DNA from 3 places in the Sphingobium sp. WR1 genome. Region 3 is predicted to be linked to each of the others. Evidence: riboswitches for the same ligand, from Rfam matches in the RefSeq annotation. Region 3 holds a riboswitch; each other region holds the start of a gene.
What was found. A riboswitch is a leader RNA that binds a small molecule or an ion and turns the genes downstream of it on or off. The one in region 3 is predicted to bind cobalamin.
Positions count from the first base shown of each region.

Region 1: another riboswitch for cobalamin. It lies ahead of cobW (cobalamin biosynthesis protein CobW); the one in region 3 lies ahead of AC58EF_RS13180 (TonB-dependent receptor plug domain-containing protein).
Region 2: another riboswitch for cobalamin. It lies ahead of AC58EF_RS11050 (TonB-dependent receptor plug domain-containing protein); the one in region 3 lies ahead of AC58EF_RS13180 (TonB-dependent receptor plug domain-containing protein).

Region 1 covers NZ_JCATID010000007.1:180,509-182,772, forward strand. The annotation lists gene AC58EF_RS11410 (Gfo/Idh/MocA family oxidoreductase) at 1-780, shown strand, start outside; cobalamin riboswitch at 989-1,206, shown strand; gene cobW (cobalamin biosynthesis protein CobW) at 1,393-2,264, shown strand, end outside.
Region 2 covers NZ_JCATID010000007.1:91,643-93,906, reverse strand. The annotation lists partial or broken gene AC58EF_RS11055 (TonB-dependent receptor) at 1-340, opposite strand, end outside; cobalamin riboswitch at 513-735, shown strand; gene AC58EF_RS11050 (TonB-dependent receptor plug domain-containing protein) at 923-2,264, shown strand, end outside.
Region 3 covers NZ_JCATID010000010.1:10,253-12,516, reverse strand. The annotation lists gene AC58EF_RS13180 (TonB-dependent receptor plug domain-containing protein) at 1-1,303, opposite strand, end outside; cobalamin riboswitch at 1,526-1,784, opposite strand; gene AC58EF_RS13175 (histidine phosphatase family protein) at 1,848-2,264, opposite strand, start outside.

The DNA.
Region 1 (2,264 bases), on a different contig from region 3:
CTGAACGAAACACTGGCGCGCGACGATGTCGACGCGGTGATCCTGTGCACGCCCACCCAGATGCACGCGGCGCAGGCGATCGCCTGCATGGATGCGGGCAAGCATGTCGAGGTGGAGATTCCGCTGGCGGACAGTTGGGCGGATGCGCAGGCGGTGCTGGCCAAGCAGAAGGAAACCGGCCTTACCTGCATGGTCGGCCACACGCGCCGCTTCAATCCGTCGCATCAATATGTCCACAACCGCATCGAGGCGGGCGAATTCAACGTCCAGCAGATGGACGTGCAGACCTATTTCTTCCGCCGCAGGAATATCAATGCGAAGGGCGAGCCGCGGTCCTGGACCGACCATCTGCTCTGGCACCATGCCGCGCACACGGTCGACCAGTTCGCCTATCAGGCCGGCAGGATCGTGTCGGCGCACGCCATGCAGGGGCCGATCCATCCTGACCTGGGTATCGCCATGGACATGTCGATCCAGTTGAAGAGCGAGACGGGCGCGATCTGCACCCTGTCCTTGAGCTTCAACAATGACGGGCCGCTCGGCACCTTCTTCCGCTATATCGGTGACAGCGCCACCTATATCGCGCGCTACGACGATCTGTTCACGGGCAAGGAAGAACCGATCGACGTCAGCCAGGTGGCGGTGTCGATGAACGGCATCGAATTGCAGGACCGCGAGTTCATCAGCGCGATCCGCGAAGGCCGCGATCCCAATTCGAGCGTCGCCAAGGTGTTCGACTGCTATCGCGTGCTGGGCGAGCTGGAAACGCAGCTGGCCTGAGCCTTCGGCCGCCCTTTCCGAATCGCCGGGTGTTCCGCCAGGAGGGGAATATTTCAAACCCCCTCCGGGGTCGCAGGAAAGGGCGTGGCGGGATGACCGTCACGCCCTTTTTGGCCCGTCACGAAGGAAGGTAGACGCCGTGTCGGGCGTGCCGCTTGGCAATGCGCCAAAGCGCAGCTATGCACCCGATGGTCGATGGGATATCCCATCGGCTGTTGATCGCGCCGGTGCCCCGCAAGGGGCTTCAATGGGAATGCGGTGAGAGGGTTTGACCTTCAATTCCGCGGCTGTCCCTGCAACTGTAAGCGGCGAGCGCGATGCACGTGCCCTTTTTGTCGGGGCGGCCACTGGACCGGAAGGTCTGGGAAGGCGTGCATCAAGCCTTGACCCGCGAGCCAGGAGACCTGCCGGCGTCTGGTCGCTCTTGCCTTGGTCCAGGGGATGGTCACGGCACGGTAGTTTTCCGTCTGAGCGACGAAATCGTGCGGCTGGGGCTGCACGGTGCGGGATGCCGGGCGCGGTCGCGCCCGCCCGTCGTCGCGCGCCGGCTGGCGTCCGTGAAGGGCGTCGGCAAGCCCCTGCCCGTCGTCGTTCGGCGCGGGAGAGAATATCATGTCTGATCTGGCCAAGCTGCCGGTCACTATCGTCACCGGCTTTCTGGGTGCGGGCAAGACCACGCTCATCAGCCATCTGATCCGCAGCGCGGGCGGGCGGCGGCTGGCCGTCGTCGTCAACGAATTCGGCACGCTGGGGGTCGATGGCGACATCCTCAAAAGCTGCGCCATCCCCGATTGCCCGGCGGAAAATATCGTCGAGCTGGCCAATGGCTGCATCTGTTGCACCGTGGCCGACGACTTCATTCCCACGGTGGAGGCGCTGCTGGCGCTGGAGCCGCGGCCCGACCATATATTGATCGAGACATCGGGGCTGGCATTGCCCAAGCCGTTGCTGAAGGCGTTCGACTGGCCGGCGATCCGGTCGCGCATCACCGTCGACGGCGTGATCGCGCTCGCCGATGCGGAGGCGGTGGCGGACGGCCGTTTCGCGCCCGATCTGGAGGCGCTGGATGCGCAGCGCCGCGCCGATCCCGGCATCGATCATGAAACACCCCTGTCCGAAGTGTTCGAGGATCAGCTGGCGTGCGCCGACATGGTGCTGCTGACCAAGGCGGATCTGGCCGGGCCGGAAGGCGTGGCCGCCGCGCGCGCCGTGATCGCGGCGGAAACGCCCCGGCCGCTGCCGGTGGTCGAGCTGGTCGACGGGGTGATCGACCCGCGCGTCGTGCTGGGCGTGGGCGCGGCGGCGGAGGATGATCTGGCCGCGCGTCCCTCGCACCATGATGGCGAAGAGGATCATGAGCATGAGGATTTCGACAGCATCGTCGTCACGCTGGGCGCCATTGCCGATCCGGCCGATCTGGCCGCCCGCATCGAGCGGCTGGCGCGCGAGCAGCAGATATTGCGGGTGAAGGGCTATGCCGCCGT
Region 2 (2,264 bases), on a different contig from region 3:
CGGCGATCGGCACGCCGTCGAGCAGCATCAGCGTCCGGCTCGACGCATTGCCGCCCAGCGCGCGCAGCGTGGCGCCCTGATTGGACGGGTTGGAGGATCGGCTGTCGGACCGACGGAACTGCTGGAATCCGGCGACATCGCCCAGCACGCTCTCGATCCGCCCCGACGCGCTGTCCATCAACCGCTGCCGGTCGATCACCACCGATCCATAGGCCGGCGTGCCAGGCGGCAGGTCCAGCCCCGCGCCCGTCACGACGATGGATGGCGCGTCGCCCGGCGCTTCGGCCCGGGCGACGGTGGGCACAATCAGCAACAGGATGGACAGACAATGTTTCTTCATGGTGCCCCCTCGACTTGCCCCCTTTGTGGTTTTTCACCGTCTTTGCAAAGGAAAAGGGGCTGCGCACGTCTTCGGGCCCTGGGTCGATAGCCCCGCTTCCCACAGCAAAAGCGAAAGCCGATTGCGAAAATCGCAAGCTGCGCTAAGGGCGATCATGTGGGGCGCAGATGCGTCCCGCATGATCGCGCCGGTGCCCCGCAAGGGGCTTGAATGGGAACAGGGTGAGGCGGCTTTCCAGAAAGCCGGCAAATCCAGGGCTGTCCCTGCAACTGTAAGCGGCGAGCGCGATGCACGGGTTCCGGGCCGATCCGGGACAGCCACTGGGGAAACCTGGGAAGGTGTGCATCAAGCGACGACCCGCGAGCCAGGAGACCAGCCGGCGTGGGTCGCTCATGTCCCAGGTCCAGGGAAAGGCCGGGGCACGGAAGGATGTCCGTCGAGCGACGACCAAGCGGCGCGGGCCGCTTCGGCGCAGGCTGGTCGAGCGCAATGACGCCGGCTCGCCAGCCCTGCGCCGGTCGATCGCGATAGGCGCATCGGCAGGCCCCGCCTTCGTTGCCGGTGTTCGGAAGGGGGCCTTCCATGAAGTTCGTTACGACCATTTCCCTGATTGCCATGGCGGCGGCGACGCCCGCACTGGCGCAAACGCCCGATGGCGAGCCGGGCACGCCGCCGGGCGACGAGATCATCGTCACCGCGTCCCGTTCCGGCGAGGGCGTCAGGGCCAGCCAGCTCGGCGCGTCCGTCACCGTGATCGACGCCGCCACGCTGGAGGCGCGGCAAACCCGCGTCGTGTCCGACGTGCTGCGCGACGTGCCGGGCATCGCCGTCAGCCGCATCGGCGGGGTCGGCGGTCAGACGCAAATCCGCCTGCGCGGCAGCGAAGCCAATCATGTGCTGGTGCTGATCGACGGCATAGAGGCGGCCGACCCCTATTATGGCGAATATGATTTCGGCACGCTGATCGCCGATCCCGCCGCCCGGATCGAGATATTGCGCGGCCAGCAATCCTCGCTCTACGGTTCCGACGCGATCGGGGGCGTGATCAACTATATCACCCTGTCGGGCCGGGAAGCGCCGGGTATCAGCGCGCGGGCGGAGGGCGGCTCCTTCGGCACGGTCAGCGGCGCGGCGCGGATCGCGGGCGCGAGCGACGCCTTCGACTATGCGCTGTCCGCCTCCTATTATGACACGGACGGCTATCCGACCGCGCGCGGCGGCAGCCGGGACATCGGCTCGCAAAGCCTGGGCGCCAGCACCAAGCTCAACTGGACGCCGACCGACGCCCTCAAGCTGACCGGCGTGCTGCGCTACAGTCTGACCAGGGCGGACACCAACAATAGCGAGTTCGATCCGGCCAGCCCGCTTTTCGGCTATACCGTCGACAGCCCCGGCGTGCGCTATCGCAACGAAGCGCTCTATGGCCTGCTGTCCGCGCAGGTCACGGGGCTGGACGGGCGCTGGATCAGCACCTTGTCGGGCCAGTTCGCCGACACCACCCGCAAGGGGTATAACGCCTTCGGCTTCGACTATGGCGACAAGGGCCGCCGCTACAAAGGCTCCCTCACCTCCAGCCTGACGCTGGGCACGGAGGCGGTGACGCACCGCATCACCGGCGCGGTCGATGTGGAGCGGGAAAGTTTCCAAAACACGACGCCATCCGATTTTGTCTTCCAGGGCAAGCGTCATACCGACAATCTGGGCCTGGTTGGCCAATATGAACTGACCGCCGGCCCCCTCTCGCTGGGCGGGTCGGTGCGTTACGACGATAATAACCGCTTCGAAGATACCACCACCTGGCGCGTTCAGGGCAGCTATGCGCTGCCGACCGGCACGCGCATCCGCGCCGCCTATGGCACGGGCGTCAAGAATCCCGGCTATTATGAACTCTACGGCTATATGGACGGCACCTATATCGGCAACG
Region 3 (2,264 bases):
CCGGCAGGATGAAGGACGTGCCGCCATTGGCTTCCATGAAGAAGGCGCTGCTGAAATCATAGCGACCCGAGGCGTTCCAGATCGTCTTCTTGGCGCCGCCGGTCTTGTTGTAGCGCAGTCCCGCCGCCAGCTTGCCCTTCGCCGACAATTCGTCGGTGGTGCGGACCTGGAAGATGCCGGCATGGACCTTTTCATTGGTCGGCGCGATCAGCAGGACGTCGTCGCGGCCGTTGAAACTCTGGAAATCATAGCCAAGAAGATATTCGAGACCCGGATGCAGGTGCAGCTTGACCACGGCGCTGCCGCCCCAGTCCTGATAGCCCCAGAATGTTCCAGCCGGGTAGACCACGATTGGCGGTCCCGATGGAATGGGGTTGCGGATCTGGACATAGGCCGTCTTCCAGTCGTGGAAATAGCCCTTCAGGAAGAACTGGATGCCATCGTCCGCGGTATAGTCGAGGCGGGCGCTGGCGATTTCCTCATTGCGATCGTTCCGGCTTTCCCTGATCCGGGTCGCCGACAGATTGTCGAGCTTTGCCTCGGTGTGCTGATATTGCAGGTTCAGCGCCAGGTCGGGCGTGAACTCATATTGATATTTGACGCCGGCCGACCAGAGGTCGTGCCCAAGCTTGGTATCGGTCAGGCTGGGCTGATAGGCGCTGAACGGCGTATAGCCTTCAGACTGGCTGCGCGAGGCATAGGCGACGAAGCGATGTCCGTTGACACCGCCGCGGACATAGCCGTCGAGCGTCGTGCCGGCGCGGCTGTCGATACCGGCGTTGACCTGACCGTTGAAATCGTCGGTGAAGCTGCGGGTCACGACATTGATGATGCCGGCGGATGCCTGCGTCCCGTAAAACAGGCTCTCACCGCCCTTGAGCACCTCGATCCGCTCGATCATGCTGGCTGGCAACGTGTCGTTGGGTGAGGTGCCGCCATAGAGGCGGTTGTTGAGGCGGATGCCATCAAGCGTGAAAAGAACGTCCTGCGTACGCGATCCCTGGAGAGACACATCGACATAGGTGAAGGGACCGTTGCGCGAGCGGATATAAAGGCCGGGCACGCCTTCCAGCACTCGGGCCAGATCGACTGCCCCGCTGTCCTTGATGCGCTTTTCGTCCAGCGTCACGATGTCATGGCCGTAACCGGACAGCTCTTGAGGCAGCGTTTCTTCAAGGCTCTGGCCGGTGACGACGATGCTTTCGCCATCGGATATTGCTTCTTCGGCATGGGCCATCCCGACCATTGTCGCGAAAGCGATGGTGGACGCGGTTATGCAAAATATCTGTGTTATGGATTTCATGTTCGAACCCCCAAAATCTGACATCGGGAGCTTTCCGCTCTCCACTGCCGTCGCAAGTTACGAACGGTCCGACACCGTGACGGAAAACCTCCGTAACGGTTGCAAGGGCGTGAGCCGGACGCAGGCAAGCGACCGGCGCAATGCGCCGTTGCGGCCAGGCCGCCACCTTATTTGCCGCTCGAACGGAGTTCACCGTGCCTTGGCCATCCCCTGGACCAAAGCAAGAGCGACCAGACGCCGGCAGGTCTCCTGGCTCGCGGGTCATCGCTTGATGCACGGCCTTCCCAGGCCTCGCATGACTTAGCGTCCGGCCCAGTGGCTAGCGGCGTGGGACGCTTTGCCCCGCCGCGCATGTGCATCGCGCTCGCCGCTTACAGTTGCAGGGACAGCCTCGGATTGGGATGGAATTCCATACGGAAGGCCATCCGCACCGCGTTCCCTATTAAGTCCCTTTCGGGACACCGGCGCGATCTTGTATCCGGCAAAGCCCAGAGCCGTGCCGAACGCGGGGCTGTTACAGCGAGCGGCCGGGCGCCGCAAGAGATCAGTTGTTCGGCACGATCGATTGCAGGCGCCACATGCGGTTATAGGACAAGGTAACGGCGCAAAGCGGTGCCAGATCGATTGCGAGCGCGGCGCTTTGGGTTAGGCCCAGCATGTGGATGAGTGCCGCGCGAATCATCATGGGATGCGTGATCGCGCATATGCCCCGGTCATCATGGACCAACCGATCCAGCCAACGTCCGATCCGCTCTTGAGCGAACGGCAGGGTTTCGCCATCGGGCGCGCCATTCGCGGGATCGCCCAGCCATGCAGCCAATGATTCAGGCTCCTTCTCATGGATATCTGCGAAGCTCAGCCCCGCCCATCGCCCGGCACCCATGTCCGCAAGCGACTCTTCGCGCTGGGCGCTCACGCCCATGGCCAGGGCCGTTTCCGCCGCTGCAAGGGCTGGACTGCT